DNA from 3 places in the Pantoea sp. RCC30.1 genome. Region 2 is predicted to be linked to each of the others. Evidence: predicted binding sites of a transcription regulator. Region 2 holds the regulator's gene; each other region holds the start of a gene.

Evidence for each region. Region 2 encodes PhoB, which activates phosphate uptake and scavenging genes when phosphate is short. Its sites were predicted from a motif close to CTGTCATAAAACTGNCNNAT; they were not measured.
Region 1: a site for PhoB is predicted at 2,245-2,264, ahead of glpT (glycerol-3-phosphate transporter). Genes of this name have one in related genera too.
Region 3: a site for PhoB is predicted at 2,903-2,922, ahead of pitA (inorganic phosphate transporter PitA). Genes of this name have one in related genera too.

The regions. Positions count from the first base shown of each region.
Region 1 covers NZ_JBXUHX010000003.1:24,800-29,027, reverse strand. Annotated here, with positions in the region: gene yigL (sugar/pyridoxal phosphate phosphatase YigL) at 1-709, shown strand, start outside; gene glpT (glycerol-3-phosphate transporter) at 759-2,099, opposite strand; gene AC2LB6_RS04220 (carboxylate/amino acid/amine transporter) at 2,474-3,331, shown strand; gene AC2LB6_RS04215 (YehS family protein) at 3,737-4,216, opposite strand.
Region 2 covers NZ_JBXUHX010000007.1:48,017-52,244, forward strand. Annotated here, with positions in the region: gene AC2LB6_RS08460 (PstS family phosphate ABC transporter substrate-binding protein) at 1-369, opposite strand, end outside; gene phoR (phosphate regulon sensor histidine kinase PhoR) at 389-1,702, opposite strand; gene phoB (phosphate response regulator transcription factor PhoB) at 1,717-2,406, opposite strand; gene sbcD (exonuclease subunit SbcD) at 2,604-3,803, shown strand; gene AC2LB6_RS08480 (AAA family ATPase) at 3,800-4,228, shown strand, end outside.
Region 3 covers NZ_JBXUHX010000004.1:55,690-59,917, forward strand. Annotated here, with positions in the region: gene uspA (universal stress protein UspA) at 23-460, opposite strand; gene uspB (universal stress protein UspB) at 876-1,211, shown strand; gene pitA (inorganic phosphate transporter PitA) at 1,249-2,751, opposite strand; gene AC2LB6_RS05465 (BaiN/RdsA family NAD(P)/FAD-dependent oxidoreductase) at 2,995-4,179, shown strand; gene AC2LB6_RS05470 (aldo/keto reductase) at 4,187-4,228, opposite strand, start outside.

The DNA.
Region 1 (4,228 bases), on a different contig from region 2:
GGTTGCGAAGGATATTCACTTCGTTTTTGCCACCGGCCGTCATCATATCGATGTCGGACAGATGCGCGACAGCCTGGCGATTCCGGCCTATATGATCACTTCAAACGGCGCACGCGTGCACAACGCAGAGGGCGAACTGGTGTTCAGTCATAATCTGGATGAGGATATCGCCAGCGATCTGTTTGGCCTGCAATATCATCACAGCAATATTCTGACGCACGTTTACCGCGACGATGAGTGGTTTGTCAGCCGTTCAAGCCCGGCTGAACAGGACTATTTCCGCGAGTCGGTCTTCAACTATCAGGTCTATGAGCCGGGCCTGCTGCCAACCGATAACATCAGCAAGGTCTTCTTCACCTGCGAAGATCCCGAGCATCTGATCCCGATGGAGCAGGCGATTGAAGCACGCTGGGGCGATCGGGTTAACGTCAGTTTCTCGCTGCCGACCTGTCTGGAAGTGATGGCGGGCGGCGTGTCGAAAGGGCATGCGCTGGAGGCGGTCGCGAAGACGCTGGGCCACACGCTGAAAAGCTGTATCGCCTTTGGCGACGGCATGAATGACGTGGAGATGCTGAGCATGGCGGGTAAGGGCTATATCATGCAGAACGCCCATCAGCGGTTGAAAGATACGCTGCCAGAGCTGGATGTGATTGGTTCGAATGCCGATGATGCGGTACCGCAAACGCTGCACACGCTCTATCTGGCTTAAGACTTCAGCATGTAAAAGGGCCGGTTATCCGGCCCTTTTTTTATTGCCGTCAGGCGAGGGTCTTTTTGTGTTTGTGTTCGCTGACCATAGTCAGTAACAGCAGGATAACCGCCAGCACACAGCCAGCAATCATCACCATGAAGCCGCCGTCCCAGCCGAAATAATCGACGGTGTAACCGACAATGGCGCTGGCCGCCACCGATCCTCCGAGGTAGCCGAAGAGGCCCGTGAAGCCCGCCGCCGTTCCCGCCGCTTTTTTCGGTGCCAGTTCCAGCGCGTGCAGACCAATCAGCATCACCGGGCCATAGATCAGGAAGCCAATCACGATCATGCAGGCCATGTCGACGCCAGGATTGCCCGCCGGGTTGAGCCAGTAAATCACGGTCGCAATGGTCACCAGCGTCATAAAGAACACCCCGGTCGCACCGCGATTACCGCGGAACACTTTGTCCGACATCCAGCCACACAGCAGCGTTCCCGGAATCCCCGCATATTCATACAGGAAGTAGGCCCACGACGATTTATCCAGCGTGAAGTGTTTGACCTCTCTGAGATAAGTTGGCGACCAGTCGAGGATGCCGTAACGCAACAGATAAACAAACACGTTAGCCAGCGCGATGTACCACAACAGTTTGTTCGGCAACACATACTTCATGAAGATCTGTTTTGCCGTCAGCTCCTCTTCGTGGCTGGCATCGTAATCGGGTGGATAGTCATTTTTATACTCTTCAATCGGCGGCAGACCGCAGGATTGTGGTGTATCGCGCATCAGCGCAAAGGCCAGAATCGCAATGGCAATAGCACCAAACGCGGGCATGTAGAGTGCCGCTTTCCAGTCGTTGAACCACGCCATGCCGAGCAGGAACAGCAGAGGCGGAATACCACCGCCCACGTTATGCGCACAGTTCCAGACCGAAACGATCCTGCCGCGTTCCTTCTGCGACCACCAGTGAACCATAGTGCGACCACAAGGTGGCCAGCCCATGCCCTGGAACCAGCCGCAGACAAACAGCAGCACAAACATCACCATGATACTGGAGGTCGCCCAGGGAACGAATCCCATGATCAGCATCACTGCTGCAGCCAGAATCAGGCCGGCCGGTAAGAAGACGCGTGGATTAGAGCGGTCGGAAACCGAGCCCATGATGAATTTTGAAAAGCCGTAGGCAATGGAGATGCCGGACAGCGCAAAACCGAGATCGCCACGTGAAAAACCCTGCTCCACCAGATAAGGCATAGCGAGTGCGAAGTTTTTTCTGACCAGATAGTAGGCGGCGTAACCAAAGAAGATCCCGATGAAAATTTGCCAGCGCAGACGACGGTAGAGCGGATCAACGTGATCCTCCGCCACCTGCGGCTGACGTGGTGCAGGTTTAAAAATGCTCAGCATCAGTGAGGCCCTCCAGGGCACATTATGGTTTTTAATTCCCAGCAGGTTGGGGCAGGAAAAGAGCAGAATAAAATGGACGCACAATGTTCCATTTCGCGCAAAGAATAGTGTTAGTTGCGCAACGTTACTGTGATGAATGACACATTTGTTACACTTTTATTACAGTTTAGAGCGGAAGTGATCATGTGATGGATCATTTCGCGCATTTTATCTGGCTGAAAGATCTTTCTGCAGACAGTTGTGTTAGTAGGCGAAAGTCCTTTTCCGATGGATATTCTGATCGCCTGTTTTGTAATCAAATGTCAACCAGATTTCACAGCCTGATTGCCGCACATTGTTTACACTGACGGCCTGTTAATTTCGGGGTTGTCGCCGTGTTTTTATTGATTATTACCACCATCCTGTGGGCCTTCTCGTTCAGTCTGATTGGCGAATATCTTGCCGGGCAGGTGGACAGCTGGTTTTCTGTATTGATGCGACTGGCGCTGGCTGCGCTGGTATTTTTACCTTTCCTGCGCTGGCGTGGCCATCGCCCTTCAACGCTGTTGCTTTACATGCTGGTTGGGATGCTCCAGCTGGGGGTGATGTATCTGCTGAGTTTTGAAGCCTATCTTTATCTTAGCGTGTCGGAATTCCTGCTGTTTACGGTGATGACGCCGCTCTATGTGACGCTGATTTACGATCTGATCAGCCGTCGTCCACTGCGCATCGGCTATATCTTCAGTGCGCTGCTGGCGGTGGCAGGCGCGGCCATTATTCGCTATGACAAAGTCAGCGATCATTTCTGGTTTGGTCTGCTGTTAGTGCAACTCGCAAACATCTGCTTTGCGGCGGGAATGGTGGGTTATAAGCGTCTGCAGGAGACCCGACCCATGCCGCAGCATACGGCCTTCTCCTGGTTCTATCTGGGGGCGGTGTTAATTGCGGTGATCGCCTGGTGTGCCTGGGGCAATCCGCAGAAGTTGCCGACTACTTCATTGCAGTGGGGCATTCTGGTCTGGCTGGGCGTCGCCGCTTCCGGTCTTGGCTATTTTATGTGGAATTACGGTGCTACGCAGGTCGATGCCGGTACGCTGGGCATTATGAATAACATGCACGTCCCTGCCGGGCTGCTGGTGAACCTTGCTATCTGGCAGGAGAAGCCGCACTGGCCGAGTTTTATTGCGGGCGCGCTGGTGATCCTCGCCTCGCTGTGGGTGCATAAGCGGTGGGTGGTGGGGCGCGGTGACTAATGATCAGGTGTCAGGCTATCAATAGCGGCTGTTGCATGAGTGCGGCCTTCAGGGCTGGCGCGTCCGATCGCGAAGGAATCTCACCTCCCTGTGGTGGATGTCGTGCGTTCCACTCGGGAAAGTGGGTCAGCTCCGCAAAGACGGCGTAAATACGTCCCTGTAGCCTCGGCCGTCGCATCCCTGCGACGGACGCTTTACTCCGTGACCCGCGTTCCCTCCTTCGTGTCAGCCAGGCGCTGCCATTTTAAAAGCCATGTAGAAGCTTGAGGGAAGAGGTGGCGCAACTGAGGAGCAAAGCGTCCGAGCCAGGGATGGCGAGGCCGTGCTGCATGGATGCAGGCTTTCTTTGCGATCAGATGCGCCACTTCTGACCACGCAGGTATCCGAAGCGATCAGCAACAGACGTTAAGCAGGCTTTTCACTCTTAGGACGCTGAATCATCGCCAGCCCTTTCAGGAAGTTGCGCAGAATCTGGTCGCCACACTCGCGATAGTTCTTATGATCAGGCTTGCGAAAAATCGCGCCAATTTCGGCCTGCGAAACGGTAAAATTCACGCGCTTCAGGACATCAGGGATGTCGGTGGTTTTCAGATCAAAAGCGATGCGCAGCTTTCTCATGAAGATGTTGTTAGTCATCTTGCGCTCAATCGATGGCGCAGGTGCATCTTCGCTTTTGCCGCGACGGTAAAAGATCAGGCCATTCAGGAAATAACCCATCAGCACATCGGGGCAGGGACGGAACGCGGCATCGTCATCTTTTTTCAGCCACGCCTGAATATCCGCCAGCGGCACGTCACATTGCGCCAGCGCAAAAATCTCCACCATTTTGGCATCGCTCAGGTTGAGCATGTAGCGCACGCTGCGCAGAATATCATTGTTAGTCATGGTGAGATCTTC
Region 2 (4,228 bases):
TTCAATCTGCTGCAGCGGGTTACGCTGATTCACCACCACTACCAGCGCATCCATCGCTACCGGCACCGCCAGAGGCAGATAACCGTAGCGCGCCTCAAAAGCCTGGCGCTCATCGGCCTGCATCGGGCGGCTCATCGGCCCGAGCTGTGCGGCGCCCGCCGCCAGCGCAGTCGGCGCGGTAGAAGAACCGGAGGCCTGAACCTGCACATTGACGCCCGGCGCCTGGCGACTGAAATCTTCACCCCACAGGGTCATCAGATAGCCGAGCGTATCGGATCCGACGCTGCTGAGATTGCCGGATAGCGTAACGGGCTGGGCCAGTGCCAGGCCCGGCAGCAGAGTAACGATCAACAAAAGAAGGAGGCGCATCAGGGAGATCCGGCAGCGATTAATGAACGGCATTCTCCTGCATCACGCTGCTGACAATCAACCTCGCGGGCAGTGTAAAGGTAAAACAGGTCTCTTTATTCGGCACGCTGGTGATATCGAGTCGCGCGTTATGGTGGCTCAGAGCATGTTTCACAATCGCCAGCCCCAGCCCGCTGCCGCCAGTGGCGCGCGAACGTGCTTTATCAACCCGGTAGAAACGCTCGGTCAGGCGTGGAATATGTTCTGAGGCGATACCCGGCCCGTTGTCGCACACCCGGAAGGTGGCGCCCTGTTTGCCGCGCAGCCAGCTGATATCAATCCGCGTACCGTCCGGCGTATGATTGACCGCGTTGTAAACCAGATTGGAGATAGCGCTGCGCAGCTGTTCATCGTTGCCGAACACTTTCAGATGGGGATCGGTATGGAAATGGATATCGTGACGACCACCACTCAGCGTCGCCGCCTCATGCTGCAGCAGCTTCAGCATCACCGGCACATCGACCTTCTCTTTCAGATCGATCGCCGGCGCGGCTTCAATACGCGACAGCGTCAGCAGTTGTTTGACCAGGCTGTCCATGCGGCGCGTCTGCTCCGACATGGTGTGCAGCGCTTTACTGCGCGAAGGCTCGCTCATCACCGAGTCGTTCATCATCTCCAGATAGCCCTGCAGCACCGTGAGCGGCGTGCGTAATTCATGGCTGACGTTGGCAAAGAAGTTGCGGCGCGCCCCTTCCAGCTGATGCATCTGCGTCACATCACGCGCTACCAGCAGCCACTGCCCCTCGCTGTAGGGCATGACGCGGAATTCCATATGAAGTTTGTTGTTCAGCACCAGCGTCAGCGGCTTGTCGAAATCGCGCTGGCGAAGATAGCGGGAGAACTCCGGATAACGCAGCAGATTGAGGATGTTCTGGCCATTATCTTCCGGCCAGCGCAGCCCCAGGTGCTGCTGCGCCAGGCCGTTACACCAGAAAATGGTGCCCTCTTCCGTGGTCAGGATCACCGCATCCGGCAGCGACTCGGCACCGCTGCGGAAACGCTTAATCAGATTACCAAGTTCACGTCGCCGCCGCCGGTTGCGCAGTTGCATCTGGTAAAGGCCATAAAACAGCGGTTCCCAGCTGGCACGCCCGGCCGGTGGCGTCATTGTGCGGTCGAGCCACAGCCAGTGCGACAATCGCATCAGATTGTGGAAATGCCATAACAGCACCATGACCACGCTCAGCAGCAGCCACCAGGGCAAGCCGCCAAACAGCAGGCCCAGCAGCGCCGCAGGCAGACAGGCCAGCAGCAGTTCTGTCAGTAATCTCTTCCAGGAGAGGCGTTCCAGCACGGTAAAGGCTCCGTTTAATAGCGGGCAGAGAAACGATAGCCTGTTCCACGGACGGTTTGTACCATGCGATCGTGGCCGGAGACTTCCAGCGCTTTACGTAAACGGCGAATGTGAACATCGACAGTGCGATCTTCCACATACACATTGGTGCCCCAGACGTGGTTCAGCAGCTGTTCGCGGCTGTAAACGCGTTCCGGGTGAGTCATAAAGAAGTGCAGCAGCTTATATTCGGTGGGGCCCATCTCCAGCGGCGTGGTTTCGGACATCACGCGATGTGAAGAGGGATCCAGACTCAGTCCCTGCATCTCAATCACCTCTTCCACCGCCATCGGTGAAATACGGCGCATCACCGCTTTAATTCGCGCCATCAGCTCTTTGGGTGAAAACGGTTTGGTAATGTAATCATCGGCGCCCACTTCCAGGCCGCGCACCCGATCTTCCTCTTCGCCACGCGCGGTGAGCATCATCACCGGAATATCGCGCGTCATCGCCTCACGTTTCAGATGCTTGATAAACTGAATACCGCTGCCACCGGGTAACATCCAGTCCAGTAAAATCAGATCGGGCCAGGGTTCAATCAGCTTGCCAACGGCGCTGTCATAATCTTCCGCCTCGATTGGCTGATAGTCGTTCTGCTCCAGAACAAAACACAACATTTCACGGATGGGGGCTTCATCCTCCACAACCAAAATGCGCTTAGCCATTATTACTCCTGCTGATTATGACGGCTGTCACTGAGATTCGCGGCGCCATTATGCGTCAGATTTGTGACACTTTTATGAAAAACATAACCTGCCTGTAACGCCGTTGGTAATCATTTATGACAGCGCAGCGACAATTTTTTGCTTTGGCTGCAGAGCCAGTATAATCGCCGGGCGAATCACAACGGCAGGGACTCATCATGCGCATCATTCATACTGCGGACTGGCATCTGGGGCAGTTCTTTTACAACAAAAGTCGGGCAGCCGAACATCAGGCGTTTCTCGACTGGCTGTTGATCCAGATTGAACAACATCAGGTGGATGCGTTGATTATTGCAGGCGATCTGTTTGATACCGGCACGCCGCCCAGCTACGCCCGCGAGATGTTTAACCGATTTGTGGTGGCGCTGCAGCCCACCGGCTGTCAGCTGATTGTGCTGGCGGGCAACCACGATTCCGTGGCGACGCTGAATGAGTCGCGCGAGCTGCTCGCCTGTCTCAACACCCGGGTGATCGCCACGCCGCAGGAGCAGGCGGATGTGCTGCTGCTCAACACCCGTCAGGGCGAACCGGGGGCGCTGATGTGTGCCATACCCTATCTGCGGCCGCGCGATATCCTGCGCAGCCGGGCGGGTCAGTCGGGACGTGACAAACAGACCTTGCTGCTGGAGGCGATCGCCCATCACTATCAGCAGCGTTTCGCCGCTGCCCAGGCGCTGGGTTATGCGCTGCCGATCATCGCCACCGGCCACCTCACCACCGTCGGCGTCAGCCAGAGCGATTCGGTGCGTGACATCTATATCGGCACGCTGGATGCCTTCCCGGCTAGCGCCTTTCCGGCGGCTGATTACATTGCGCTGGGCCATATTCACCGCGCCCAGCGCGTCGCGGGCAGCGAGCATATCCGCTACAGCGGCTCGCCGATTCCACTGAGCTTTGATGAGCTGGGGACTGAAAAGAGCGTCTTCCTGCTGGAACTGGCGGCCAGCGGCCTGAAATCGGTCACGCCGCTGGTCGTGCCGCAGGCGCAGCCAATGCAGGTACTGAAAGGATCGCTGGCGCAGATTGCGGAGCAGTTAAACGCCTTCAGTACGGCAGAGCAGGAGAAGCCCACCTGGCTCGACATCGAAGTCACCACGCAGGAGTACCTCAGCGATCTGCAACGTCAGGTCGAAACCCTGACCGCCACGCTGCCGGTCGAGGTATTGCTGCTGCGCCGCAGCCGTGAACAACGGCAGCAGAGCCTGGCGCGGCTCGACAATGAAACCCTGAGTGAGCTGAAGGTGGAGGAGGTCTTTGCCCGCCGCCTGGCGCTGGATGAAGAGCTGCAGCCGGCGCAAATCGACGAGATGACCACCCTGTTCCGCCAGACGCTGGCCGCCATGGAAGAGCCCCAATGAAGATCCTCACCCTACGTTTTAAAAACCTCAATGCTCTGCGCGGTGAATGGTTCATCGACTTCCGCGCCGAACCCTTTGCCAGCAACGGCCTGTTCGCCATAACCGGGGCAACCGGGGCGGGTAAAACCACGCTGCTGGACGCGATCTGCCTGGCGCTCTATCACCAGACGCCGCGCCTGGGCGCGATTTCCCAGAGCCAGAATGCGCTGATGACGCGCGACTGTGCCGAATGTCTGGCTGAAGTAGAGTTTGAGATCAAAGGCGAAGCCTGGCGCGCCTTCTGGAGCCAGAACCGTGCGCGCGGCACCGCCGACGGCAAGCTGCAGGCACCGCGCGTTGAGCTGGCGCGCTGCGCCGACAACATCATTGTTGCCGATAAAGTCGGTGACAAGCTGAAGATGATCGAAACCCTCTCCGGTCTTGAT
Region 3 (4,228 bases), on a different contig from region 2:
TTTATTCATTTATGCGGCGAAATTACGCCTCGTCTTCATCGCGCAGCGGCACAATCAGCATGTCGATATGCACGGTGTTGATTAGCTGACGGGCTGAGGACATCAGCTTGCTCCAGAAATCCTGATGATGACCACATACCACCAGGTCAACGTCATATTTCTTGATCGCATCAACCAGAACCTGGCCGAGGTCACCACTGCCGCTCAGCGTTTCACTGATCGGATAGCCCGCCGCATCTGACAACCCTTTCAATGCCGCATGCGTCTCTTCAGAGATGCGCTTCTGCATATCCCCTAAGTTGACATCAATCAGGCCGGTATAGAGGTCTGAGTAATTCACATCAACGTGAATCAGGGAAATTCTGGCATCGTACGGACGAGCCAGCGAGACGGCCTTATCCACCAGTAACTGGCTTTCGGGAGAAAGGTCTACTGCAATCAGGATATGTTTATAAGCCATGATAAAACTCCTTTCACGAGATTAAGGATGGCATCCAGTGTTCCTGCCGCGTCACAGCTTAGCGAAATCCCTTGCGCGAGCGGGCGATGAGCGCCACCAAAGTGTCTACCTGCATTGCAGGTGATGATGTTGTTATGGGATGAGTATAGCCTTCTCTCACTGCAAATGCTGCCGTTGCCGCCTGGCTTATGAATAAGATCAAGGCTATGCCAAATTTACTCGCGCTGAACGAAAATCATCGTTGGAAAAAATGTTAAGAATTCTCCTACACTGAAAAAAGGCGGTCCGGTTCGCAGCCGCTCAGGGGGTCGAAAAACTTTCGCAGTCCGGTGATTCAATGGCTGGTTTTTTCTGCAGGCGGGCTCAGTGTCAGACACGGGGTCTGTTGCTGCGATTCCAGTCAGGAGGGGAGAATATGATCAGCACTATTGCGCTTTTTTGGGCTCTTTGTGTGGTGTGTATCGTGAATATGGCGCGCTATTTTTCGTCTCTGCGCGCGCTGCTGGCGGTATTAAGGGGTTGTGATCCGCTGCTGTATCAGTATGTGGATGGGGCGGGGTTTTTCACCTCTCACGGTCAGCCGAGCAAGCAGGTTCGACTGGTCACCTATATCTGGGCAAAACGCTATCTTGATCATCATGACGATGAGTTTATCCGGCGCTGCGAGCGGGTACGGGGGCAGTTTGTGCTGACCAGTGCGCTGTGTGGACTGGTGGTCATCAGCCTGGTGGCGCTGGCGATCTGGCATTAAAAAAGGGCGACTTGCGTCGCCCTTTTTTTAGCTGGCATCACACCAGTTTTAAGGCAATCCAGTAGAGCGAACCTGAAAGGAGAATACAGACCGGCAGGGTGAAGATCCACGCCATGGCAATATTCTTGATGGTCCGGCTCTGCAATCCGCCACCGTCGACCAGCATAGTACCGGCCACCGATGAAGAGAGGATATGCGTGGTGGAGACGGGCATGCCGGTATAGCTGGCAACCCCAATCGACAGCGCGGCAGTCACCTGTGCTGACATTCCCTGCGCATAAGTCATGCCTTTTTTACCAATCTTCTCACCAATAGTGGTGGCAACACGACGCCAGCCAATCATGGTGCCGATGCCCAGCGCCAGCGCGACGGCCACAATAATCCAGATTGGCGCATACTCAATGGTGCCAAGCAGGTCGCTTTTCAGCTTATTGAGGAAGCGTTTGTCATCTGGCGTGGTTTCCTGCAGACGAGCCGCTTTATCGGCGGTATCTGAGATACACAGCAGCAGGCGACGCATCTGACCGCGCTGATCAACCGTCAGCTGATCGTAGCTCTGCAGATTATTCAGCAATACCTGAGCACGCTGTACCGCCTGCAATGCGCGCGCGCTGTCACAGTGGAACTCCTGCGAGCTGGTTGCTGGCACTTCTTCCGGCGTAGGCAACTTAGGCGGTGCCATCTGGATGATGTGCGTCAGTGCGGCGTTATGCTGCTGGTAATACTGCTCCAGGTGATTGACCGCATCGCGGGTGCGCGTGATGTCATAACCGGAGGCATTCATATTCACCACGAAACCTGCCGGAGCCACACCAATCAGGACCAGCATGATCAGGCCAATGCCTTTCTGACCGTCATTCGCACCGTGCGAATAGCTCACGCCAATTGCCGAAACAATCAGGGCGATACGCGTCCAGAACGGCGGCTTTTTCTTGCCGTCGATCTTCTCGCGGTCAGCAGGCGTCATATGAATACGCGCACGCTTTTTGGTATTGCTCCAGTAGCGACGCAGAATAAAGATTAAGCCGCCCGCCATCACCAGGCCGACAATTGGCGACAGGATCAGAGAAAGGAAGATGTTCAGAACTTTCGGGATATTGAGCGCATCAACCACCGAGGTTCCGCTCATCAGGGCGTTGGTCAGACCGATACCGATAATAGCGCCGATCAGCGTATGGGAGCTGGAGGCCGGCAGACCGAGATACCAGGTGCCGAGGTTCCAGATAATCGCCGCCAGCAGCATAGAAAACACCATGGCGAGACCGTGAGCCGATCCAACATTTAACAACAGATCGGTGGGAAGCATATGAACAATAGCGTAAGCGACACTCAATCCACCGAGCAGCACGCCAAGGAAATTGAATACACCCGCCATCACCACAGCAAGCTGGGCACGCATGGCACGCGTATAAATGACCGTCGCAACTGCGTTGGCCGTGTCGTGGAAACCGTTGATCGCTTCGTAAAACAATACAAACAGCAGGGCAAGAACCAATAACAGGCTAGTACTGAGGTCTAGACCAGCAAACAGATGTAGCATAAACGTTACGCCATTTTTGGAGGACATGAACGCGGCGCATTATCCGCGACAACGTGCTGTATGGGAAAGGAAAATATAGCGCTAATTTAACCTTTCTTCGTAAGGGTTAAGGGTAACTCAACGAAAAAGGGTTAGATATTAGACAGATACAATATGACACATTTGCGGCAATTTTTTGACGCTGGCGTCTGGGTGAGCAGAACACTACAATCTGCGCCTTTCCAGTAAAGTGAGTGAGTCGTAGTGGAACAGTTTGACGTTATCATCATTGGTGCCGGAGCAGCAGGGCTGTTCTGCGCCGCCCAGGCCGGACAGCGGGGGCGCCGCGTGTTACTGCTGGATAACGGCAAAAAGCCAGGACGCAAGATTCTGATGTCTGGCGGGGGCCGCTGCAACTTCACCAATCTCTACACTGAACCGGCGGCGTATCTGTCGCACAATCCTCACTTCTGTAAATCGGCGCTGGCGCGTTATACCCAGTGGGATTTTATCGATCTGGTTAATCGCCACGGTATCGCCTGGCATGAGAAAACCCTGGGCCAGCTCTTCTGTGACGACTCAGCGCAGCAGATTGTCGATCTGCTGTTGGCCGAATGTGACAAAGGCAATGTCACCCTGCAATTGCGCAGTGAAGTGCTCAGCGTAGAGCGCCATGACGGCGGTTATACCCTGCAACTCAACGGCAGCACGGTTCAGGCGGAAAAGCTGGTTATCGCCAGTGGCGGTCTGTCGATGCCAGGCCTGGGTGCTTCGCCGTTTGGCTACAAAATTGCGGAACAGTTCGGGCTGAGCGTCTTTCCGACGCGGGCGGCGCTGGTGCCCTTTACCCTGCACAAGCCGCTGCTGGAGCAGTTGCAGACGCTGTCAGGCGTCGCGCTGGAAACCACGATCGATGCGCAGGATGGTACCCGCTTCAAAGAGGCGATGCTCTTTACTCACCGCGGTCTGTCGGGGCCGGCGGTATTGCAGATTTCCAGCTACTGGCTGCCGGGTGAGTTCGTCACCATCGATCTCTCACCCGCCACGCCAATTGAAAACTTTCTGACGGCGCAGCGTGAAGCACATCCGAATCTAAGCCTGAAAAACAGCCTGGCGAAAATCCTGCCGAAGCGTCTGGTGGAAGTCCTGCAGGCGCTGAAGGTGGTGCCGGATATCACCCTGAAGCAGCTCAACAGCAAACAGCAAACCGAGCTGGTGCAGACGCTGCACGCCTGGCGCATCCAGCCAAACGGCACCGAGGGATATCGTACTGCGGAAGTGACGCTGGGCGGCGTGGATACGACACAGCTCTCCTCAAAAACCATGGAGGCGCGCGCGGTGCCGGGCCTTTACTTTATTGGTGAAGTGGCCGATGTCACCGGCTGGCTGGGGGGATATAACTTCCAGTGGGCGTGGAGTTCTGCCTGGGCTTGCGCCCAGGCGTTGTAACGCACGTTTACCAGCGCTGATGCACGTGAGGCGCGATCTTCTCCTGATA